3 regions of the Paenibacillus sp. NMA1017 genome follow, and region 3 is predicted to be linked to each of the others. Evidence: predicted binding sites of a transcription regulator. Region 3 holds the regulator's gene; each other region holds the start of a gene.
What was found. The regulator Rex, encoded in region 3, represses fermentation and respiration genes when NADH is low (regulators of the CRP and FNR family bind a similar motif). The targets are predictions, from matches to a motif close to TTGTGAAATATTTCACAA.
Positions count from the first base shown of each region.

Region 1: pflB (formate C-acetyltransferase) is a predicted target of Rex. The motif match lies at 1,252-1,269, and genes of this name have one in related genera.
Region 2: AC5ELV_RS11030 (formate/nitrite transporter family protein) is a predicted target of Rex. The motif match lies at 1,735-1,752, and genes of this name have one in related genera.

Region 1 covers NZ_JBZXYR010000002.1:338,341-341,628, forward strand. Annotated here, with positions in the region: gene pflB (formate C-acetyltransferase) at 1-1,218, opposite strand, end outside; gene adhE (bifunctional acetaldehyde-CoA/alcohol dehydrogenase) at 1,545-3,288, opposite strand, start outside.
Region 2 covers NZ_JBZXYR010000003.1:492,785-496,072, reverse strand. Annotated here, with positions in the region: gene AC5ELV_RS11035 (molybdopterin-containing oxidoreductase family protein) at 1-455, opposite strand, end outside; gene AC5ELV_RS11030 (formate/nitrite transporter family protein) at 827-1,660, opposite strand; gene AC5ELV_RS11025 (FAD-dependent oxidoreductase) at 2,047-3,288, opposite strand, start outside.
Region 3 covers NZ_JBZXYR010000002.1:182,597-185,884, forward strand. Annotated here, with positions in the region: gene AC5ELV_RS05770 (cell wall elongation regulator TseB-like domain-containing protein) at 1-258, opposite strand, end outside; gene AC5ELV_RS05775 (amidohydrolase) at 296-1,597, opposite strand; gene AC5ELV_RS05780 (redox-sensing transcriptional repressor Rex) at 1,584-2,237, opposite strand; gene dinG (ATP-dependent DNA helicase DinG) at 2,282-3,288, opposite strand, start outside.

The sequences.
Region 1 (3,288 bases), 160 kb from region 3:
ACGCATCAGATCGTCATTCTCGTACTGGATGGAGCTAGTTTCAATAGAAACTTTTGCACAATATTTTTTGAAGCCTTCAGGCAATTTTTCCGACCACAGTACAGTCAGGTTCGGCTCCGGTGCAGGTCCCAGATTGTAGAGAGTGTGCAGGAAACGGAAGCTGTTTTTAGTTACCCGAGTTTCTCCAGTTACGGACATACCACCAATGGACTCAGTAACCCAAGTTGGATCTCCACTGAACAGTTCATTATAGTCAGGTGTGCGCAAGAACTTAACAATACGCAATTTCATAACAAAATGATCGACCAGTTCTTGAGCTTGTTCTTCTGTCATTGTACCCTCTTCCATATCACGTTGAGAGTAAATATCAAGGAAGGAAGATACACGTCCTAAGGACATTGCTGCACCATTTTGTTCTTTGATTGCTGCAAGATATCCAAAATATACCCATTGGAAAGCTTCTTTCGCATTGTTAGCAGGTTTTGAAATATCAAAACCGTGCTCAGCAGCCATTTGTTTCAGTTCATTCAAAGCACGAATTTGTTCGGAAATTTCCTCACGCAGACGAATTACGTCTTCTTCCATGGAATCAACTTCAAGGCTTTTCAGTTGCAGCTTTTTATCTTGGATCAAGAAGTCTGCACCATACAAAGCTACACGACGATAGTCACCGATAATACGACCACGACCGTATGCATCTGGCAGACCAGTAATGATACCAGCTTTACGAGCTGCTCTCATTTCATCCGTATAAGCGTCAAATACACCTTGGTTGTGAGTTTTACGAATATGAGTGAAGATATCAATGATACTTTCTGGTACTTCAAAACCATAGGCTTTGCAAGCGTCGATCATCATCCGAATTCCGCCAAACGGCTGTAAAGAACGTTTGAATGGAGCATCTGTTTGTACACCGACAATTTGCTCTTTATCCCGGTCTAGATAACCCGGTTTATGTGAAATAATAGTGGATGGCGTATTCACGTCTACATCAAGCACGCCGCCGTTTGCCAACTCTTTTTTGGTAAGATCGGATACAATATCCCACAATGCAGTAGTGTTGGCAGTAGGACCAACCAAAAATTCTTCATTGCCAACATAAGGTAAGATATTGGTTTCAATAAAATCGTTGACGTTGACTTCTCTAGTCCATTTGCCTTTTTTAAAACCTCTCCAGCCAGATTGTTGCTCTTGTAATTCTCTCTCAATCACCGACATGTAAATCCCTCCAAATTGTTTGGTCTTCCGGACTTGTGATTTTTTTCACGATAAAGCTATTTCTTGAGCCCGGCCTGTTCACCGATGCCTTACGCTCAGTGTCGGGACCTTTCTTACACCCTTATTGTAGAATAATGATAGAGTGTAGTATGTGATAAAAATCACAACATGAGTGATTTTTATCACTTTATTTTCCCTAGCTGCGCGCCTATCCTTAGCCTTGCCGTTCACCCCCCTTCCCAAACCAACAGGCTCTCTATATAGAGAGCCTGCATCGGTATTGAACGAGAAAATGCTTTTTCACAAGCCTCTTCTTACCTATTATATTATTGGTCAAAACGTCCGTAGAAGGCATTGCGATAGACATCAGCCAACTCAGTAACCAGTGGCAACTTAGGATTCGCAGTTGTACATTGATCTTCAAATGCGCGGTCAGCCAGATAGTCTACACGTGATTCGAAATCCTTCGCATCGAAACCGATTTGTTGGAACGATTCCTCGATACCAAGTGTTTTGTTCATCTTACGGATCGCTTCGATCAAGCTGTTAACCCCTTCTTCGGTGGTGCGTGCAGGCAGTCCTAGTATGCGTGCAATTTCTGCATAACGCTCATCCGCAACAAAGTGCGAATATTTAGGGAACGAAGCAAATTTTGTCGGTTTTTTCGCATTATAGCGAATGACATGCGGCAATAAAATGGCATTCGTACGGCCATGCGCTGTATGGTATTGTCCACCCCATTTATGTGCAAGACTGTGGTTAATACCCAAGAATGCATTAGCAAATGCCATACCAGCAAGTGTAGAAGCATTATGCATTTTTTCACGAGCCAGCTTATCACCAGTCAGAGCCGATTGTTCCAGGTATTGGAATACCAATTGAATGGCTTTAATCGCCAGACCATCCGTGTAGTCATTAGCCATTACGGACACGTAAGCCTCGATAGCATGTGTCAGAACGTCCATACCTGTGTCCGCTACAGCTGTTTTAGGCAGCGAGTATACAAACACTGGGTCAATAATTGCCACATCAGGAGTCAACTCATAGTCAGCCAACGGGTACTTCGTGTTGCCCAAGTTTTTGTCCGTAATTACTGCGAACGATGTAACTTCCGAACCTGTACCCGAGGTTGTAGGGATCGCTACAAATTGTGCTTTTTGGCCTAGACGTGGGTACTTGTAAATCCGTTTACGGATATCCATGAATTTTTGTTTTAAGTTATTGAAATCAGTATCTGGATATTCATAGAACATCCACATGCCTTTAGCGGCATCCATTGGCGAACCGCCGCCCAGTGCGATGATGCAATCCGGTTGGAAACGTCTCATCATTTCAGTACCACGTTCTACCGTAACTGTCGATGGATCTGGCTCTACTTCAGAGAACACTTCGATAGCTACTGGTGTTTGGCGTTGATGCAGATAATGAATAACACGATCTACATATCCCAGTTGTACCATCATAGGGTCTGTGATAATGGCTACACGTGTGATATCAGGCATTTTAGCAAGATACTGTGTCGAATTTTTTTCAAAATAGATTTTGGAAGGTACTTTGAACCATTGCATATTCACCGTCCGTTTCGCCACCCTTTTCACATTAATCAGATTGACTGCCGATACGTTCGACGAAGTTGAGTTACGACCGTACGAACCGCAACCGAGTGTCAACGAAGGAAGATTGGTATTGTAAATGTCGCCAATCGCACCATGTGTGGAAGGTGCATTTACAATGATACGTCCTGTTTGCAAACGGTTTGCAAACCGAGCGATAACATCCTCATCGTTCGAATGAATAGCGGACGAGTGACCCATGCCCCCGAATTCCACGACTTCAGCAGCGCGTTGAATACCTTGTTCCGCATTTTTTACTTTATAGCAAGCCAATACAGGACTCAATTTTTCCGCAGACAATGGGAATTTTGTTCCTACCCCTTCAATCTCAGCGACCAAAATTTTAGTTCCTGCTGGTACTGTAATACCACTCATTTCAGCAATTTTTACAGCAGACTGCCCGACAATAGCTGGGTTCACTGCACATTTCTCGACATTCATAGCTCCTTGAGTGAGC
Region 2 (3,288 bases), on a different contig from region 3:
AAAAATCGGCGATCCATTCCATCCACACTCAATACGCCCATATTGCCATAAAAGCTGTAGGGGAGAATAGATTCCGGTCCGTCCGTACGTATAAGCTCCTTGAACCGACCTGTAATGGTATCGACCGCTTCCTCCCAGCTAATTCGTTCAAACTTTCCTTCTCCTTTGGGGCCTATACGCTTCAACGGATAGAGCACCCGATCAGGATCATATACCCGCTCCGTCATATTGCGAACTTTGTTGCAAATAGCCCCTTTGGTAATAGGATGATCCGGGTTCCCAGTCACCTTGACTATCTTTCCATTTTCCTTGTGAAGCAGGAGCCCACACGTATCCGGGCAATCTAACGGGCATACAGCCGAAAAAATACCGTCCTGCTGCTCCGTCATCCGCTGTCCCCTTTGTAAGTCTTGTTGAAGCGTGGCCTCAGGAGGCGCGCTATTGCGATGATCCATAGTGTTGATGCTCCTTTCCGTTACCGTTTCCAAAAATTACACTGATCTTATCATATCCACAGCTTTGGCCTATGGCAAGAGAAGGATTTTCCCACACAGCCGCTCTCCAAAATATTAAAAAATCCGTCTGCTGCATAGAGCAAAACGGATTTTCTAAGAATCATAATTTTTTTCAACATCCTGTTTCATCATATCTTACCGAGGGTAAAAGAGATCAAGGCATTATGGGACGAGAGCACACTCATCCTCCATGCCAAATCATGGACCACTCCCAAAAAAATCCGCCATGACAGGTTTCGTTCCCCCGGGCCTGTCATGGCGGATTTGCTTTGTTCATTGCTGTTTAAAGTACCGTAATTAAGCAGGATCACTCAACGGATTTGATGTGCAACCGAAGAAGTAGTTGGAGATTCACTCACTGGATGTGCGTTGGCTTGAGGTTTTTTCAAATAGGCCAACCAGTAGGCTCCAGCCACAAACAGGCTACCTCCTACCAAATTCCCCAACCAGACCGGAATGAAGTTCATAACATAATCTGCCCATGAAAAGTGGCCTGCAAAAATAGCCGCCGGAATGAGAAACATATTGGCAACAACGTGCTGAAATCCAATAGCGACAAAGGCCATGGTCGGGAACCAAATCCCCATAATTTTGCCGCCAATTGAGTCTGTGCTATAAGCCAGCCATACAGCCAGTGCTACGAGCCAGTTACATCCTATACCCGATATAAAAGACTGCAAAAAGCTTTCATGTAGCTTATGTCCTGCCATATCCACCACTTTGTCCAAGTAAGGGCCCGTTTCTGTCAAACCCAGCACATGCCCAAAGAAAAATGCAACGAATAACGCACCTGCAAAATTACTGAGCGTAATAATCGCCAAATTACGAAGCATGGCTCCTGTCTTAATCCGTCCTGCCCATCTCGCCAAAGGGACCGCCATCATATTGCCGGTCAGCAATTCTCCGCCGGCGATCAAAACTAATACCAGACCTACGGGGAACACCGCAGCTCCAATAAAGGTGGCAATGCTTCCCCATTCTTTAGGCGCACTTGCAATAACACGTATATCCAGCAAAAACCCGAGTGCAATAAATGCACCTGCCAAAAATCCCAGTACCACCGCCACAGTCCACGGGTTGTTCGCCTTGGCCACTCCTGTTTCCACCGTCTTTTCAGCAATTTGCCCCGGTTTATAGCTCGCCATATGTCCCCGCTCCTTTAATATCTTTTCACTAAAATATTCTTCTTTCATATTTTATTTAAAATCAGTGATTATGTTTGTGAAAAAAATCACTTTCTTAGCTATAAAAAAACAGCCCTTGGAAAAAGGACTGTCTTTCTGTATTATTACAGCTACTGCGCTACTACGCGCTTTACATTTAATTGTATTCTTCCTTTTCAACTGCTCTCAAGAACCAAATAACTCCACCGAGGCCTGCCAGCGCCACGACTACAAGAAAAAGGATATAAAACAAACCCATAAGCTACTTCCCCCCTGATCCTTATGCTACTCTATATTGTACTATAAGGATTCATCCGTACGCCTCAGATTGTTGACAAACTTATGAACAATGTCACAGACAAATCTAATTATACAGTAACTGGGTTCCGCTCGGATATGGTAGGCAATGCTTGTAAACCTGCCGCGTTCAGGAAATTCCAAGGCTTGTTATAATGCGGCTGGAAGAAGAAATCGACAAAGGCCAACTGGTCAATGGTCATATGATTTTGAATCGCTACGGATAGCGTGTTAATGGATTGAGTCAAATCCACCTTCGACATAATTTGAGCACCCAAAATTCTTCGTGTCTCCTGCTCATATACCACTTTCAGTAATACCTTTTCGGAGGTTGGCATAAATTCAGGCCGGTAGCTGTCTTCAATGGTTACAGCTTCTACAGTCATGCCTTCGTCCGTTGCCGCCGTTTCCGTCATGCCTGTTCCTGCGATATTGTCTTCGTAAATTTTGATACCCGATGTTCCTTGGGTTCCCATGTAGGCAATGGTTGGTTGTACCAGATTACGTGCTACCAGTGTACCCATACGAACTGCATTGGTTGCCAAAGGGATATAAGCCGTTTTGCCTGTCGGATTATAGCGGATTGCACAACTGTCGCCTGCGGCAAACACGTCCGGGCAGCTACTTTGCATATAATTATCCACAATGATCGCACCGTTAGGCAACATATCTACCTGACCTTTGAGCAGATCCGTTTGAGGTCGGAAACCGATGCAGAGAATAACAAGCTCTGTTTCATATTCTCCTTTAGAGGTCACGACTTTACTCACCTTACCGTTCGTACCCTCAAAACGACTCACCGTCTCGCCAAGTACCAGCTTAATTCCATGTTCCTTCAGGGAACCTTCAATCCGGTCTGTATACTCACGGTCCAAATACTTATTCAATATACGATCAGCACTGTCGATCAGGGTTACGTTTTTACCGTTCATTTGGAAAGCTTCTACCAGTTCAACACCAATGTATCCAGCTCCGACGACTGTAATGTTCTGTACGTGTTGGGCTTTCTCAATGATTTCATTGGAATGATTATAGTTTTTACAGAGCAAAATATGATCAAGTTCAATGCCTTCCAACTTCGGAATAATGGGCCACGATCCTGTGGTCACAATCAATTTATCAAATGTGTCTGTAAATTCTTCACCTGTTTGGAGATTACGTGCATGCAGCGTCTTGCCTGCCGTATCTACACTCGTTACCTCATGAAGCATCTTGGTCACTACACCCAGGTCAGACAGTTGATCTGGAGACGAATAAAACAGGCCGTGTGGATCTTTGACGACACCACCTACATACAGCGCAATACCACAAGA
Region 3 (3,288 bases):
TTTTTGAAAAGGAACCCACACCATTATATTTTCATTCTGTGCATTTTTCCCTTGAACCACCCAATATACCTGATCCCACACAGACTTCCATGTTTGAGTCGTACTAACCAGACCACCTGATTGCTTGGCCTTAATGATAGCGGCATTTTTCTCAGCCACCTGGTCTTGAGTAACATAGGAATAATACCAGAAAATGCTGACCAGGATCAGTATCACGGCCAATATGGCGACCGCTATCCATTTTTTCTTATTTTTCAAACCCGTGCTTCCTCTCTAAGGGGATGTGACACCTGAATTAGCGCGACAGCAGCCCTTCAAAGGCGGCTTGTGCCTCATGTTTGATACGTTCCTCGTCCATAGTCAGGCATTCGCCGTTTTTTACAACCTGACGACCGTCTACCCACACATGAGCCACGTCCTTGGCGCTTGCAGAGTATACCGCATGGGAAATAAGATCTGTGCGCGGCAAGAAATGTGCCTGATTCAGATCCAGCGCGATAAAGTCAGCCTTGTTGCCTGCTGCCAACGCTCCTACTTCTTTTAAACCAATCGACTTTGCACCGTATTCTGTTGCCAGACGCAGCGCTTCACTTGCAGGAACTGCCGTAGGGTCACCGGATACACCCTTGTGAATAAGTGCCGCCAGACGCATTTCCTCGAACATATCCAGGTTGTTATTGCTGGCAGGACCATCCGTTCCGAGAGAAACAGTAACCCCTGCACGCAGCAATTCAGGCACTCTTGCCACACCACTTGCCAGCTTCAAGTTGCTACCTGGATTGTGCGAAACTGCTACACCACGTTCCGCCAGTAGAGCTATTTCTTCGTCGTTCAAATGAACGCCATGAGCAACAAGCGAAGGACGGGAGAAAAAGCCAAGCTTATCCAAGTGTGCAACTGGACGCAAACCGTAGTCTCGTACGTTTTGCTCAACTTCGGCGATCGTCTCAGACATATGCGTATGCAGCGGCAAATCGAGATCATGCGCAGCTTGTACGAATTTTTCAATAAATGCAGGGGGACATGTATATGGCGCATGCGGTGACATCATCGTTGTAATACGGCCGTCTGCTTTACCGTGCCAGTTACGCGCAAAAGTCACGGCCTCAGCCAGCTTGATCCGCTGTTCTTCCTCCGAACATAGTCCAATTGCTCCACGCATCAGACTTGCACGAATACCTGACTCTTCAGCTACACGAGCCACCTCATCCATATGATCGTACATGTCCAGGAAGGTCGTTGTCCCACCTTTCAGCATTTCCAGCACAGACAAGGATGTGCCCCAGTACACGTCTGTAGATGTAAACTTGGCTTCCATAGGCCACATTTTTTCCTGAAGCCATACTTGAAGTGCCAAATCATCTCCATGCCCACGCAGCAGAGACATCGCCGCATGACCATGAGTATTGATCAGACCAGGTAAAAACAATAAGCCCTTACCATCAATCGCTTCCGTCTCTTCCTCACCCGCAGGCAAGGTTTCGCCAATATAAGTAATACGACTATCCTCCACAATCATAAAACCATGGATTACCCCAGCTTCTGATCCATTTACGGCAAAAGAGCCGTTTTTAATCATCCATTTATTCACTGTCATATTGTGTTTCTTCCTTTCCGTCCTCCAGATAATAAGCGAGGCTAAGCAAATCAGTTGTAAAGTCTGTGGCATGAATCCGAATGTTGGCCGGTGCCTTGAGAGTAGTCGGTGCAAAATTCAGGATTGCTCCAATTCCGCTCTCAATAAGCCTATCAGCCACGTGCTGTGCTTCAAAATCAGGTACGGTAATAATCCCAATTCGAATGTTTTTTTCTTTCACAGTCGCTTCCAGTTCATCCATCGGTTGAACGACCAAAGTATTGATCTTGGTTCCTACCTTATCCGGAAACGCATCAAATACCGCTACAATCTTCATATTGTCTTTTAAATAAGCGTTATAATTCGAAAGGGCTTGCCCCAGATTACCCGCTCCGACCAATACTACATTAATTTGCTGGTCAATTTTCAGGATATGGCGTATTTTTTCAATTAGATAAGAAACATCATAACCGATACCCTTCCGACCAAAATCTCCAAAATAGGCGAGATCTTTACGGATTTGGGCCGGGTTCAAATCTAGCCTCTGTCCCAACTCTTGAGAAGAGACCGTAGCCACCTCCCGTTTGTGCAGTGCATTCAGATAACGTAAATATACGGGTAACCTCCGTACGACAGCCTCTGAAATTTTATCTGATTTCATACTTGCTCCCCCTAATTGTAACGAACATACTCAGTGTCCGTCCGTTATGCCTCGGTCTCCGGGGCGGATTGGAGCCATTCGGCGATGCGGGGCACCATTTGCTCCGATGGCATATGCTCCATTTTTGGTCCCGGTAACGAGTACAAAAAGTGCTTTCCATAATAGGATTCGATCACACGCGTATCATAAACGATAACGACCCCGTGGTCGCTCGCTGTACGTACCAACCGCCCAAATCCCTGTTTGAAGCGAATGACCGCTTGTGGTACAGACAGCTTCATAAATGGATTCTTCTTCTGCTGCTGAAGCAGCTCGCTTTTTGCCTCCAGCAACGGGTGATTTGGCGGTTGAAACGGCAAACGAACAATGGCCAGACAAGTCAGTGCCTTCCCCGGAATATCGACGCCTTCCCAGAAGCTACTGGTTCCCAGCAATACAGAAGCTTTGGCTTCCTGAAAACGGCGGGTTAACTTGCTGCGACTCCCACTGTCCACGCCTTGTCCCAGCACAGTAATTTCGCTGGATGCTAACGCCTCTTTGAGCGGCTCATAAACTTGCCGGAGCATCCGATAGGAAGTAAACAGAACAAGCATTCTCCCCCGCGTCGCCTGAGCAGTCGCTCCTAGAGAGCTAACGAGCATATCTACAAAATGTGCATCTCCTACACTGCCCTTCACACTTGGAAAATCCCGTGGAATGACCAGCAACACCTGATCCCTGTAATTAAAGGGTGACGGGAGCTGCGAAGTCATCAGCCGCTCTTGATCTGCGGCCTCCTGCAAGCCGAGCTGATCGATCATGTACTGAAACGACTTATCTACCGATAAGGTAGCAGACGTCAGAATAATGCTTCTTTTTTTGTCAAAAAACATTTCTTTCAACTGGCGGCTCACATCGACGGGCACCGCATAAAATTGTAATGATTTACTACGGAATTGCCCACTCGCTTCAAGCCAGTATACGGTTGTTTCATCATCAAGTCGCATAAAAAAGCGCAAATTTTCTCGGATCCCCGCCAAATCCTTGAGCAGACCCGTAATATCTGTAATGA